3 regions of the Streptomyces sp. NPDC045846 genome follow, and region 2 is predicted to be linked to each of the others. Evidence: riboswitches for the same ligand, from Rfam matches in the RefSeq annotation. Region 2 holds a riboswitch; each other region holds the start of a gene.
What was found. A riboswitch is a leader RNA that binds a small molecule or an ion and turns the genes downstream of it on or off. The one in region 2 is predicted to bind cyclic di-AMP.

Region 1 (4,453 bases), on a different contig from region 2:
ACGGCGGAAGGTGCCTGCCGTGCTGCTGCTCGTCGTCTGCGCGCTCGTCCTGAGCGGCTGTGAGAAGACGGCCGGGCCCGCCCCGGTCGCCCGGGTGCCGGCCGCCGGGACCGCGGCCCCCGCGCACGGCTGCCGACTGAACCGCGGCGGCTGGGTCGAGCTGCCGTGCGTGCCCGATCGGGGCGCGAACCACCGCCACACCCCAGGGAGCTGCGCCCGGGGACGCCCGGGCCCGCACCGCTGCCGCCGCCACTGACCGGCACCCGCTTGGGCGCGCCGAGTCGCCGGGGCGGCCGGAAGGCGCCAGGCTGGACGGGTGCGGCAGGCAGCGGAGGGCGACGGGCGCCTGGTACGGGCGCTACCCGTACTGCTCATCGTCGTCGGCTTCGTCTCCGACGCCTCGACCCCGCCCGACCTGACGTTCGCCGCGCTGTTCGCCGGCGCCCCCGTGATCGCCGCCCCGTTCCACTCGGCCCGCGCCACCGCCGCCATCGGCCTGGGCTCGATGCTCGCGGTGGTGGCGCTCTGGTTCATACACGATCTTCCCAACCTGGGTGAAGGCGCCAGCGAGCTGTTCACCGTGCTGACGGTGGGTGCCCTGGCCCTCGTCATCAACCGCATCCTGCGCCGCAGCGACGAGCAGCTCGCCTCGGCCCGCGTCATCGCCGAGACAGCGCAGCGCGCCGTCCTGCCCACGCCCGCGGCCCGGATCGGCGGCCTCCACGTGGCCGCGCGGTACGAGGCGGCGCAGGCGGACGCCTTCATCGGCGGTGACCTGTTCGCCGTGCAGGACACCCCGTACGGGGTGCGGCTCATCGTCGGTGACGTACGCGGCAAGGGCCTCCAGGCGGTGGAGGCCGTCGCCGTGGTGATCGGCGCCTTCCGCGAGGCCGCCGAGCACGAGTCGTCCCTGGAGGCGGTGACCCAGCGCCTGGAGCGGGCGCTGGCCCGCGAGGGCACCCGCCGCGACCGGCTCGACGCGGTCGAGGGGTTCACCACCGCGCTGCTCGCCGAGATCCCGCGCGGCGACGGCACCGTACGTCTGGTGAACCGGGGGCACCCCGAGCCGTTCCTGCTGCACGCGGACGGCTCCCTCGACACCCTCGTGCCGAGCGAGCCCGCGCTGCCGCTCGGCATGGCGGACCTCGGGGTGTGGCCGGACCGGTCCGATCCGCACCCCTTTCCCGCCGGGTCGACGCTGCTCCTCTACACCGACGGCCTGTCCGAGGCGCGGGACGCCGAGGGAGTCTTCTACGACCCGGGCACCCGGCTGCGCGGGGCGATCTTCCCCGGCCCGGAGGAGGTCCTGGACGCGCTCGTCGACGACGTGCGCCGGTACACGGGCGGCGGCGCGAGCGACGACATGGCGCTGCTCGCGGTGACCCGGCCGAGCGAGGGGCAGCCCGAGCGGCGGCGCACCGTCAGGATCGTGAAATGAGGCGCTCACGGTGCGTGCCCGAAGGGTGTCGCTGCGCATAACAATTGACACACCGTCAGAAATGGAGTGTGACGCGCGTGACCCCGAGGAGCCGTCAACTCGCCCGGCTTGGCCCGGCTATGGTGCGGTAAGTCCAGGCCAGGACCGTTAACGATCAGTGGGAACGGCTTGGAAACCACCCCTGCTGTCTATTAACGTTCGATAACGCAGCGCGGTCGTCCCAGCCGCCGCCAAGGCGGCGCCGCGCGCCTGCGCCGAATTCCGCAAGGGAACCGGGGAACCACCAACTTGGGGTGAATCGGGCGCCTTCCCGGGCGCTCGTAGGAGACCTTCCTGCTCCGAACCCGTCAGCTAACCCGGTAGGCGAGAAGGAAGGAAAGGAGCGCGCCTTCGTGGCGTCCAACGAGCCTGCCCTCGACACCCCCATGCCTCCGCATTCGCTGTACGGGGACGTACCCGGCGAGACCGAGAGCTGGGAGGAGTGGGACCCGACCGAGGAGTCCGTCCGCCCGGTACGCGGCCGCCACCGGGTGGCCAAGCAGCGCGGCGGCCTCGCCCGCAGCTCCACCGTCCTCGGCGTCGGCGTCATAGCCGCGGTCGGCGCGGGCGGCATGGCCACCGCGCAGACCAAGCCGCCGGTCTCCATATCCCTGCCCGACTCCGTCAAGGACAACCTGCCCGACCTCGGGTCGCTGCCCGGCGTCGGCGAACTCGTCGCGCACGGCGCGGACGCCCCGAAGACCGCCGCGGCCCGGGCCGACCAGAAGATCGCCGCCGCGCCGCTCACCATGGCCGGCCTGTCCACCGCCGAGGCCGAACAGGGCGCCACCGACGCCGGTGAGGCGCTGCGCGCCCGCATCCTCCAGCAGGCCGAGCAGCAGAAGGCCGGTGCGGCGGCCGAGGCGAAGGCGGCCGCGCAGAAGGCCGCCGCCGAGAAGGCGGCCGCCGAGGCCAAGGCCAAGCAGGACGCGGCCACCGCCCAGGCCGCGGCCGACAAGAAGGCGGCCGAGGAGGCCGCGGCGAAGAAGGCGGAGGAGGAGCGGCTCGCCAAGCTGGCCGCGAGCTACTCGCTGCCGGTGGGCTCGTACACGCTCACCTCCACGTTCGGCGAGGCCGGCTCGATGTGGTCCTCCGGCCACCACACCGGCCTCGACTTCGCGGCCCCGACGGGTACGCCGCTCAAGGCGATCCACTCCGGGACGATCAAGTCGGCGGGCTGGGCGGGGGCGTACGGCTACCGCACGGTCATCGCGCTCGACGACGGCAGCGAGCTCTGGTACTGCCACCAGTCGTCCCTCGCGGTGTCGGTGGGGCAGCAGGTGGCGGCGGGGGATGTCATCGGGCGCGTCGGTGCGACGGGGAATGTGACCGGGCCGCATCTGCACCTGGAGGTGCACACGCCGTCCGGTACGGGTATCGATCCCATGGCCTGGCTTCAGTCGAAGGGCCTCAATCCCTGAGGTGGCCCTGCGGGGTGGCCCGTTTCGCGCAGTTCCTCGCGCCCCTTGATGCGCTGTCGTCCGTCCGGCGTGGGTGGTTGCTCGCGCAGTTCCCCGCGCCCCTGAACCCCTCTTTCGTCTGCGGGCCGTGACCGCTTGCTCGCGCAGTTCCCCGCGCCCCTTGGCCCGTTTTGGTCTGGGGTCAGTGCAAGTACGGGTTGTGGTGGGCCGGGGCTGGTTGGTTGTAGGGGGGATGCGGAGCGTAGGGCGTGTACTGCACGTGCTGGGTGTAGGGGTGCGGGGGGCCCGGCTGTGGGGGCAGCCAGATCCGGCCCGTCGCGCCCGCCGCGTACAGCAGCGCCGGGGCTGCGACCGGCTTGCGCTCCCACAGATGGTGGAGCAGCTCCTGCTCGCGGGCCGCGAAGTCGGGCCCAGGGCCGGTGGCTCCCGCGCTGCGGTAGGCGCGGTGGCGCAGGAAGGCGAGCGCGGTCGCGAACGCCTCGTACTCGGCGACCGCCCGTGCCGCGGGCTTCCCGCCGAAGCGGTGGTGCGCGAAGTCGCGGGCTGTGGCGCGGGCCCGCATCGAGGACAGCGCGAGCGGCTCGGCGGGACCGAGCCAGCCGGCCGCGGCGTACGCGGGCAGCTCGGCGGCGATCGTCCGCAGCTCGCGCTGGCGGCTCCAGATCGCGAGCCAGGTCAGCAGCCCGAACACCGGCACCATGAAGGCCCCGTACACGATGTAGAAGCCGTACACCCCGAACAGCGTCGAACTGTTCCACAGGGCGTGCATGCCCATCGCGCACACCAGGCCCAGCAGCGGGAAGGCGACCCGGCGCAGCCGCCTGCCGGGCGGCGCGAGCGCGGCCATGCCGAAGCCGATGCCGGTCAGCACGGTGAACAGGGGGTGCGCGAACGGCGACATGACGACCCGTACGAAGAACGTCGCCGCCGTGGTCGAGGCGAGGCCCCCGCTGTGGCTGGCCTGGTCCTCTCCGAAGGCGTTGCCCAGGTACAGGATGTTCTCGGTGAAGGCGAAGCCGGTGGCGGTGAAACCGGCGAAGACGACGCCGTCGACGATCCCCTTGAAGTCGCGTCTGCGGAAGAGGAACAGCAGCAGGACGGCCACCGCCTTCGCGCTCTCCTCGACGATGGGCGCTATGACGCTGGCGCCCAGATGGTCGGCGGAGGACGGGTCGGCGGTGGCCGTGGCTATCCAGCGCGTCGCGAACGAGTTGGCGATGATCGCGACCAGGGCGGCGGCGCAGGCGCCCCACGACAGGGCGAACAGGAGGTTGCGCCACGGGCCGGGATCGACCCGGTCCAGCCAGCGGAACGCGGCGCCGAGCAGCGGCACCGGAAGCACCGCGAGCCCGAGCCCCACCAGGAAGCCCTCGGTGCCGGTCTGGTCCCGTACGAGAGCGAAGATGACCAGGCCGCACAGCGCGAGCAGGGTGATCAGCGCGCCCGCGCGGACCGCCTTGGAACGCCAGAAGTCGCGGCGCGGGCGGTAGCGCCACTTCGCCCGGTCCGGCGGGACCGCGTCGAACCGGGGCTCGTCCGCGCACGCCGGAACGGG
Region 2 (4,453 bases):
GTCGTCCTGGAGCCGCGCCTTCTCGTCCCGCAGCCGCTCGACCGCTTGCTGGGCGTCGGCGGCCTTGCGCTGCTGGTCGGAGATGTCGGCGCGCTGCGAGACGTACTGCCGCATCGGGTAGGCGAGGGCCACGATCAGGGAGCAGAGCACCAGGGCGAGGAGGGCCGCCCGGCCGGTGAGCCGGGAGCGGCGGGCCTGGCGCTTGCTCTGCGAGCGGTAGACGCGGGCGGCGGTCTGCTCGCCGAGCACCTTGAGCCGGGCCGCGGTGGAGAACCGGTCGCGGTCACCGCCCTTGGCGTTCTTGCCCATCGCTCTCCCGCCTCCCCGTTACACACGGACGTCCCCGGACACGGTACGGGACCGCGGCCGGGGACGTACGTACGACTGGCTAGGGCGTCAGCCCTTCACGACGTCAGCCCTTGAAGCGGGGGAACGCGCTGCGGCCCGCGTACACGGCGGCGTCGTCGAGGATCTCCTCGATGCGCAGCAGCTGGTTGTACTTGGCGACGCGGTCCGAGCGGGCCGGGGCGCCGGTCTTGATCTGGCCGCAGTTCACCGCGACGGCGAGGTCGGCGATGGTGACGTCCTCGGTCTCGCCGGAGCGGTGCGACATCATGCACTTGAAGCCGTTGCGCTGGGCCATCTCGACGGCGTCCAGGGTCTCGGTCAGCGAACCGATCTGGTTGACCTTGACGAGCAGGGCGTTGGCGGAGCCCTCCTCGATGCCGCGCGACAGGCGCTCGGGGTTGGTCACGAACAGGTCGTCACCGACGATCTGGACCTTGGAGCCCAGGCGCGAGGTGATGGTGTTCCAGCCGGCCCAGTCGTCCTCGAACAGCGGGTCCTCGATGGAGACCAGCGGGTACGCGGAGACGAGCTCCTCGTAGTACTCGGTCATCTCGGCGGCCGAGCGGGACTTGCCCTCGAACTCGTACTTGCCGTCCTTGTAGAACTCGGACGCGGCGACGTCGAGCGCGAGCGCGATGTCCTTGCCCGGGGCGTAACCGGCTTCCTTGATGGCCTCGAGGATGAGGTCGAGGGCGGCGCGGTTGGACTCCAGGTTCGGCGCGAAGCCGCCCTCGTCACCGAGGCCGGTGGACAGGCCCTTGCGCTTCAGGACGCTCTTGAGCGTGTGGTAGACCTCGGCACCCCAGCGAAGGGCCTCGGAGAAGGACTCCGCGCCGATCGGGGCGATCATGAACTCCTGGATGTCCACGTTGGAGTCGGCGTGCGACCCGCCGTTGAGGATGTTCATCATCGGGACGGGCAGCAGGTGCGCGTTGGGGCCGCCCAGGTAGCGGAACAGCGGCAGGTCGCTGGCCTCGGAGGCGGCGTGCGCGACGGCGAGGGAGACGCCGAGGATGGCGTTGGCGCCGAGCGAGCCCTTGTTGTCCGTGGCGTCCAGGTCGAACATGGCCTGGTCGATCAGGCGCTGCTCGGTGGCGTCGTAGCCGACGAGCTCCGGGCCGATCTGCTCGATGACGGCGAGGACGGCCTTCTCGACACCCTTGCCGCCGTAGCGGTTCGGGTCGCCGTCGCGGAGCTCGATGGCCTCGAAGGCACCGGTGGAGGCGCCGGACGGAACTGCAGCACGGCCGGTGCTGCCGTCGTCGAGGCCGACCTCGACCTCGACCGTGGGGTTGCCTCGGGAGTCCAGGATTTCCCGGGCTACGACGACGTCGATGGACGGCACGAGCATCTCCTTCTGGGATGTGACGCTAGATGTGACGCAAGCAGTGCAGGGACATGCGGGGTCGCTTCGCCTTGCGACAAGAGCCTAACCGGCTCTGGAGCTCCGGCCAGCCGAGTGCCCGCCTCCTGGGACGAAAAAGGGCCCAAGGACCCTGATTCCCGGGCAAAGGACCACAACACTACTGCCCGGTAATGACGAAGCCCCGGCCCGGCGCGTACGGGGGGAACGCGCCGGGCCGGGGCGGCCTGAAGGGGGCGGGACTCAGCCGAGGTGCAGCTTCTGGCCCGGGAAGATCAGGTTCGCGTCCTTGACGATGTCCTTGTTCAGGTCGAACAGCTTCTGCCAGCCGCCCTTGACGCCGTTGGCCGCGGCGATGTTGCCGAGCGTGTCGCCGGACTTGACGGCGTACTCGCCGTTGCCCTGCTTGACCGGCTCGCTGCGCTGCTCGTCGCGGCTGGCCTTCGGCGCCGACTCGGCGCGCTCGGACTTCTGCTGCGGCTGGGCCTGCTGCTTCGGCTTGGACGGCTTCGACGGCTTCGACGAGGACGAGGAACCGGAGGTGTCCACGTCGGCCTTGCCGCCGCCCGAGGTCAGGTTGCCCGCACCGGCGCAGGACCAGGCACCCGGGCCCTGCATCGCGAGCAGCTTCTCGGCGGTGGCTATCTGCTGGCCCTTGGTGGCCAGGTCGGCGCGCGAGGCGTACTGGGTGCCGCCGGCGGCGGCCCAGGAGGACTGCGAGAACTGCAGGCCGCCGTAGTAGCCGTTGCCGGTGTTGATGGACCAGTTGCCGCCGGACTCGCACTGGGCGACGGCGTCCCAGGTCTGGACGGAGGCGGCGGAGGCGTTGCCCGCCGCCATCAGCGGGGCGGCCACGGCGGCGCCGGTGACACCGGCCAGCGTGGCGACACGGACGGCCTTGGACGGGCGGCGGTGCTTGCCCTTGCCGGAAAGCAGCATGGAGGTTCTCCTCACCGACGCCTGCGAGGTGAGCTGTCGGGTTCGGGCGTGAGCTGCCCGGCCGAGCGTCGGTGCGCCCGTCTTCACCCCAAGCCGGTTCCGGCAGTCATGTGAACTGCTGGGCCCGGCGCCTACCTTGGGTCCCCCGCTCCTGCCTACGGCGCATAAGCGTCGACTGTTCCCTCCGGCCGACGGCAGGATTCGGCGTGCTCGGTCGAAGGGGCTCGCGGTGACGAGCGAGAACGACGAAAACACACGCCCCGCCAATGTTCAAAGACGCACATCGCGGAGAAATCCCCCCTACTTGCGGCGACACAAGGGATGTTTCCGCAGGTGAGGGGCGGGACGGACGGACCGGGCAGACGGGACACGCCAGTTGGGGCGAAGAGACCCATGTCTCACTTGCGCAGAACGGACATAGGCCCGCGAACTAACCCTGCTTCGGCGCCGAGTTCGGGGTCGCGGCGGCGGCCGCCGTGGCCTTCAGGTCCAGGCTCTGGCCAGGCAGGATGAGGTTCGGGTCGGTGCCGATGAGGTGCTCGTTGGCGTGGTAGAGCGCGGGCCAGCCGCCCTCGATCTTGTTCGCGTCGGCGATGGCCGAGAGATTGTCGCCGGGGCGCACGGTGTAGTCGCCGCTCGCGGGAAGGGTGTTACCGGTCTCACGTGAGGCACCGTCACCTCGCGAGGGGTGCTGCCCCGCGTCGCGGCCGTCGGCCGGACTGCCCGGAGCGCCCGGCTCGGTCCGGCCGGCCGGCGCGCCCGAGGGGGTGCCGCCCGGAGCCGTGCCCGCGCTCTCCTCGGGCGAGGGCGCCCCGCGGTGCTTGCCGGGGGCCGCGGGGGTGGAGGCGGACGGCGCCGGGGACTTGGGCGGGTCGCTCGGCTTGGGGGCGCCCGGCGCGGGCGTGGCGGGCGCGGAGCCGCCCGGCGCCGGGGTGGCGCCCGGCGTCTTGGCCGGCGGGGTGCCGGGGGTCGCGGGGAGGGGCGCGGTCGTGCCGTCCGAGGTGTCGGGCACGCCCGGGTCGACGTTGGCCGAGCCGCCGCCCTTGGCGAGCCCGGCGCCGCTGCCGCAGTTCGCGAAGGCCCCCGGGCCCTTGGCCGCGAGCACCTTCTCGGCCACGGCTATCTGCTGGGCGCGGCTGGCCAGGTCGGCGCGCTGGGCGTACTCCGTGCCGCCGTACGCCTCCCATGTGGGCTGCGAGAACTGGAGGCCGCCGTACAGGCCGTTGCCGAGGTCGGCGCTCCACAGCCCGCCCGACTCACAGGCCGCGACCTGGTTCCAGGTGCTCGCGTCCGCGGCGTTCGCGCCGGTCGCGGCGAGCAGGGGAAGGGCGATGGCCGAGCCGGTCACTCCCGCCGCGACGACGAGAGCGGGTGCCTGGCGGGGTCGACGATGCCGTCCATTCCCGGAGCGCATGAATAAGGCCTTCCGTGTGACTGCTGAGCCGAATGAACGGTGAACGTAGCCGTACTCGAACGCCTGTCACAAGTCGATGCACCAGAGATCACATAAAAGTCACAGTCTTGACGGTCCGTCAGTTCCGGCCCGGTCCCGGCCGGTCAGCGGGGCGGCGTGAACTGGACCGGCAGGGTGCGCAGTCCGCGCATGATGAGCCCGCCGCGCCAGCGCAAATCGTCAGGTTCCGCCCCCAGCCGCAGGTCAGGAAGGCGCCGCAGCAGCGTCGCGAGCGCGGTCTGCCCTTCGAGCCGGGCGAGCGGGGCGCCGAGGCAGTAATGGATGCCGTGGCCGTACCCGAGGTGCTGGTTGTCCCTGCGGCCGAGGTCGAGGACGTCCGGGGCGGCGAA
Region 3 (4,453 bases), on a different contig from region 2:
AGGCCGCGGTCGACGAGGAGCTCGCGCGGTTCGCCGAGGAGGGCCCCACCGACGAGGAGATGGAGCGCGCCCAGGCCCAGTTGGAGCGCGAGTGGCTCGACCGGCTCGGCACGGTCGCCGGCCGCGCCGACGAACTGTGCCGGTACGCCGTGCTGTTCGGCGACCCGCAGCTCGCCCTGACCGCGGTCGACCGCGTCCTGGACATCACCGCCGCCGAGGTCAAGGCGGTCGCCGCGGCGACGCTGCGCCCCGACAACCGGGCGGTCCTGGTGTACGAGCCCATCGCGGCACCCGAGGCAGGCAACGAAGAGGAAGAAGAGGCGGGCCAGTGACGGACGCTGTCGTGACCATGGAGTTCCACCCGCAGCCGGCCGCCGGCACCCCCACGCCGTGGGCCTTCCCGGCCCCCGAGCGCGGCACGCTCGCCAACGGCGTGACCGTGTTGCGCTGCCACCGGCCCGGCCAGCAGGTCGTCGCCGTGGAGATCTTCCTCGCGGCCCCGCTGGACGCCGAGCCCGAGGGCCTCGACGGCGTCGCCACCATCATGGCGCGCGCCCTGACCGAGGGCACCGACAAGCACTCGGCCGAGGAGTTCGCCGCCGAGCTGGAGCGGTGCGGCGCCACCATCGACGCACACGCCGACCACCCCGGCGTGCGGGTCTCCCTCGAAGTGCCGGTCTCGCGGCTGCCCAAGGCGCTCTCGCTGCTCGCCGAGGCGCTGCGGGCCCCCGCGTTCGCCGACTCCGAGATCGAGCGGCTGGTGCGCAACCGGCTCGACGAGATCCCGCACGAGCAGGCCAACCCGGCCCGGCGGGCCGCCAAGCAGCTCTCCAAGGAGCTGTTCCCGGCCTCCGCGCGCATGTCCCGGCCCCGCCAGGGCACCGAGGAGACCGTCGCCCCGATCGACGCCGCCGCGGTGCGCGCCTTCTACGAGGCGTACGTGCGGCCCGCGACGACGGTGGCCGTGGTTGTCGGCGACCTGTCGGGCACCGACCTCGACGCGATCCTCGCGGACACCCTGGGCGACTGGACGGGCGACCCCGCGGAGCCGCGCCCCGTCCCGCCGATCACCGCCGACGACACCGGCCGGGTCGTCATCGTGGACCGCCCCGGCGCGGTCCAGACCCAGCTGCTCATCGGCCGCATCGGCGCCGACCGGCACGACCGGGTCTGGGCGGCCCAGGTGCTCGGCACGTACTGCCTGGGCGGCACCCTGACCTCCCGCCTCGACCGCGTGCTGCGCGAGGAGAAGGGCTACACCTACGGGGTGCGCGCGTTCGGCCAGGTGCTGCGCTCGGGGCCGGACGGCGGCGCCGCGATGCTCGCCATCAGCGGCTCGGTCGACACCCCGAACACCGGCCCGGCCCTCGACGACCTGTGGAAGGTGCTGCGCACGCTGGCCGCGGAGGGCCTCACCGACGCCGAGCGCGAGACGGCCGTGCAGAACCTGGTCGGCGTCGCGCCGCTCAAGTACGAGACGGCCGCGGCCGTCGCGGCGACGCTGGCCGACCAGGTCGAGCAGTTCCTGCCGGACGACTACCAGGCCCAGCTGTACGCGCTGCTCGCCGAGACCGGCACCGTGGAGGCGACGGCGGCCGTCGTCAACGCCTTCCCGGCCGACCGGCTCGTCACCGTGCTCGTGGGCGACGCCGCGCAGATCGAGGAGCCCGTCCGGGCGCTCGGAATCGGTGAAGTGACCGTCGTCACCGGCTGATTGAGGCCCGCGCGAGCGGAGACACAGGGGACCCCGGTGGCGGATGCGCCGCCGGGGTCCCCCCTTATGTCCGGTTTATTGGGGAGGTTGCCTGTCTGTCATGTGGCGTGCGCTACAAAATCCTGTGTGTGTTTGGTGATTGAAAGATCAGCCGTCTAGCGTCGGTCCCGCTGTCCGTCACCACCCGTCGCAGCCGCGGCACCGGACAGTGATCGCCGAGTCCCCGATGGCGCGAGCCAGGGGAGCCGGGGACCCACTCAGTCCCTGGGGTGAATCGGACGCCTCCGCCCGCGGAGGAGCCCGTAGGAGACCTTCCTGCTCCGAACCCGTCAGCTAACCCGGTAGGCGAGATGGAAGGAAAGGACACCGCCACTCCATGGCGTTCACCCGTGCCACCGGGAAGCACCGCGCGCCCAGCCGCATGACGCGCCGCAGCGCGAACATCGCGGGCATCGCCACCCTCGCCACCGCCGGAGTCGTAGGCACCCTCGCCTCCCCGGCCGTCGCCGCCCCGAGCGCCACCGCCGACACCGGCCTCACCCAGGCCATCGTCATCGGCGACACCCTCGCGGACCAGCTGGGCGCCCAGGCCGACGCGCAGAAGCAGGCCGCCGTGAAGGCCCGGGCGAAGGCCGAGGCCGAGGCGGCCGCCAAGGCCAAGGCGGAGCAGCGGGCCAAGGAGGACCGCGAGGCCAAGGAGCGGGCCGCGCGCGAGGCCGAGCGCAAGCGCCTCAACACCTTCGTGGCCCCCATATCCGACAGCTATGTGTCCACCGGCTACAAGACCGGCGGCTCGATCTGGTCGTCGGGCAGCCACACCGGCATCGATTTCCACGCGGCGAGCGGCACTTCGGTGCACGCCGTCGGCCTGGGCACCGTCGTCGAGGCGGGCTGGGGCGGGGCGTACGGCAACAACATCGTGATCCGGATGAACGACGGCACGTACACCCAGTACGGCCACCTCTCGGTCATCCAGGTCTCCGTCGGCCAGTCCGTCGAGCCCGGCCAGCAGATCGCGCTGTCGGGCGACACCGGCAACACCACCGGCCCGCACCTGCACTTCGAGGCCCGCACGGGCCCGCAGTACGGCTCGGACATCGACCCCGTCGCCTATCTGCGCTCGCACGGCGTCAACGTCTAGGACGTACCCGCGCGCACCGAAGGCCTCCGGCACACAGCCGGGGGCCTTCGTCGTTGGCCGGAAGAAATCCATCGGTTCCGGCCCGTCACCGGGAATTAACAAGGGCTGCCATAGAGTCGCGGAAAAGACGTCCATCGACCGCGTTGCGCGGGGATCAGGCGGAGGTTCGGCCATGCGCATTCCGGCGCATTCGGTATGCACGGCAATCCGCGACGACATTGTCTCGGGTGTCTTCGAGCGCGGCGGCCGGCTCGCCGAGGAGGTCCTCGCGCGCCGGTACGGGGTCTCCCGCGTGCCGGTCCGCGAGGCCCTGCGCACCCTGGAGTCCGAGGGCTTCGTGACCACCCGCAGGCACGCGGGCGCCTGTGTGGCCGAGCCCACCGAGCTGGAGGCCGCCGACCTCCTCGAACTGCGCGCGCTCCTGGAGCCGTTGGCCGCCGCGCGGGCCGCCGGGCGCCGGGGCGAGGCCCATCTCAAGGTGCTGCGCGGCCTGGTGAGGCTAGGTCAGGACCGGGCCAGGCGCGGTCAGGGCGAGGATCTGCGCTCACTGGGCGGCTGGTTCCACGAGACGCTGGCCCAGGCCTCCGCGAGCCCCGGACTCATCGCGCTGCTCACGCAGGTGCGGCACAAGGTCGCCTGGATGTACGTGGTCGACGGGACGGTCCGCCCGGTGGAGACCTGGGCCGAACGCGGCGCCATCACCGACGCGGTGGCCCGCGGCGACGCCGAACGCGCCCGCTCGCTCACCGCCCTGCACGCCGAGCGATCCTTTTCCGCCCATCGGCTGCGCGGGGCCGCGGCCGTGAGAACTCCGCAACCTCCCGTCAACACCGCGAGCGCCCGCGCTTAACAGGGGTGCCGTATACAAAGGAGGCGAAAAGCGCGGCCGCATTTCGCTGCCCGGAATTCGGGGCCCGGCGGTCTTTCGCGCAATCCGTCAAAGCTGTCGGCCCGGGGCGGGGAAAACGAAAGGACCGCCTCTCCCCGATGCGGAAGCGGCGGTCCTTCGACGTGACGTCGACCGGATCAGACGGTCTCGGGGAGCTCCTCGAGACCCTCGGCGACCAGCTTGGCCAGCCGGTCGAGCGCGGCGTCCGCGCCCTCGGCGTCGGAGGCCAGCACGATCTCCTCGCCGCCCTGCGCACCCAGGCCGAGCACCGCGAGCATGGACGCGGCGTTGACCGGGTTGCCGTCGGCCTTGGCGATGGTCATGGGGACTCCGGCGGCCGTGGCGGCACGGACGAAGATGGACGCGGGGCGGGCGTGCAGGCCCTCGGCCCAGCCGACGTTGACGCGGCGCTCAGCCATGGTGTTGCCCTTCGAAATCTCTGACGGTTGTCTAGACCAGTCTCTCATGTGGTGCGCGGTGCTCGTACCGACCATAGGCCCCAGTGTCCCGCCGATCGGCCCTCCCCACCTTGCCCCGCCCCGCACGGCCGCGCGACCCGTACGCTTTCGGTATGACGACGGCGTCCGACCCCGCGTACCCCGCTCACTGGGAGGCCGACGTGGTGCTGCGCGACGGCGGCACCGCGCGTATCCGGCCCATCACCACCGAGGACGCCGAGCGGCTGGTCTCCTTCTACGAGCTGGTCTCG

Region 1: another riboswitch for cyclic di-AMP. It lies ahead of AC07F3_RS37590 (M23 family metallopeptidase); the one in region 2 lies ahead of AC07F3_RS29485 (transglycosylase family protein).
Region 3: another riboswitch for cyclic di-AMP. It lies ahead of AC07F3_RS31025 (M23 family metallopeptidase); the one in region 2 lies ahead of AC07F3_RS29485 (transglycosylase family protein).

What each region holds. Positions count from the first base shown of each region.
Region 1 covers NZ_JBWKKJ010000021.1:19,337-23,789, reverse strand. The annotation lists gene AC07F3_RS37600 (hypothetical protein) at 11-256, shown strand; gene AC07F3_RS37595 (PP2C family protein-serine/threonine phosphatase) at 317-1,438, shown strand; cyclic di-AMP (ydaO/yuaA leader) riboswitch at 1,681-1,819, shown strand; gene AC07F3_RS37590 (M23 family metallopeptidase) at 1,831-2,898, shown strand; gene AC07F3_RS37585 (PrsW family intramembrane metalloprotease) at 3,080-4,453, opposite strand, start outside.
Region 2 covers NZ_JBWKKJ010000011.1:103,545-107,997, forward strand. The annotation lists gene AC07F3_RS29475 (FtsB family cell division protein) at 1-309, opposite strand, end outside; gene eno (phosphopyruvate hydratase) at 413-1,699, opposite strand; gene AC07F3_RS29485 (transglycosylase family protein) at 1,955-2,650, opposite strand; cyclic di-AMP (ydaO/yuaA leader) riboswitch at 2,654-2,823, opposite strand; gene AC07F3_RS29490 (transglycosylase family protein) at 3,081-4,064, opposite strand; gene AC07F3_RS29495 (cytochrome P450 family protein) at 4,208-4,453, opposite strand, start outside.
Region 3 covers NZ_JBWKKJ010000012.1:128,994-133,446, forward strand. The annotation lists gene AC07F3_RS31015 (M16 family metallopeptidase) at 1-332, shown strand, start outside; gene AC07F3_RS31020 (M16 family metallopeptidase) at 350-1,714, shown strand; cyclic di-AMP (ydaO/yuaA leader) riboswitch at 1,918-2,077, shown strand; gene AC07F3_RS31025 (M23 family metallopeptidase) at 2,091-2,855, shown strand; gene AC07F3_RS31030 (GntR family transcriptional regulator) at 3,028-3,705, shown strand; gene AC07F3_RS31035 (HPr family phosphocarrier protein) at 3,882-4,163, opposite strand; gene AC07F3_RS31040 (bifunctional acetate--CoA ligase family protein/GNAT family N-acetyltransferase) at 4,316-4,453, shown strand, end outside.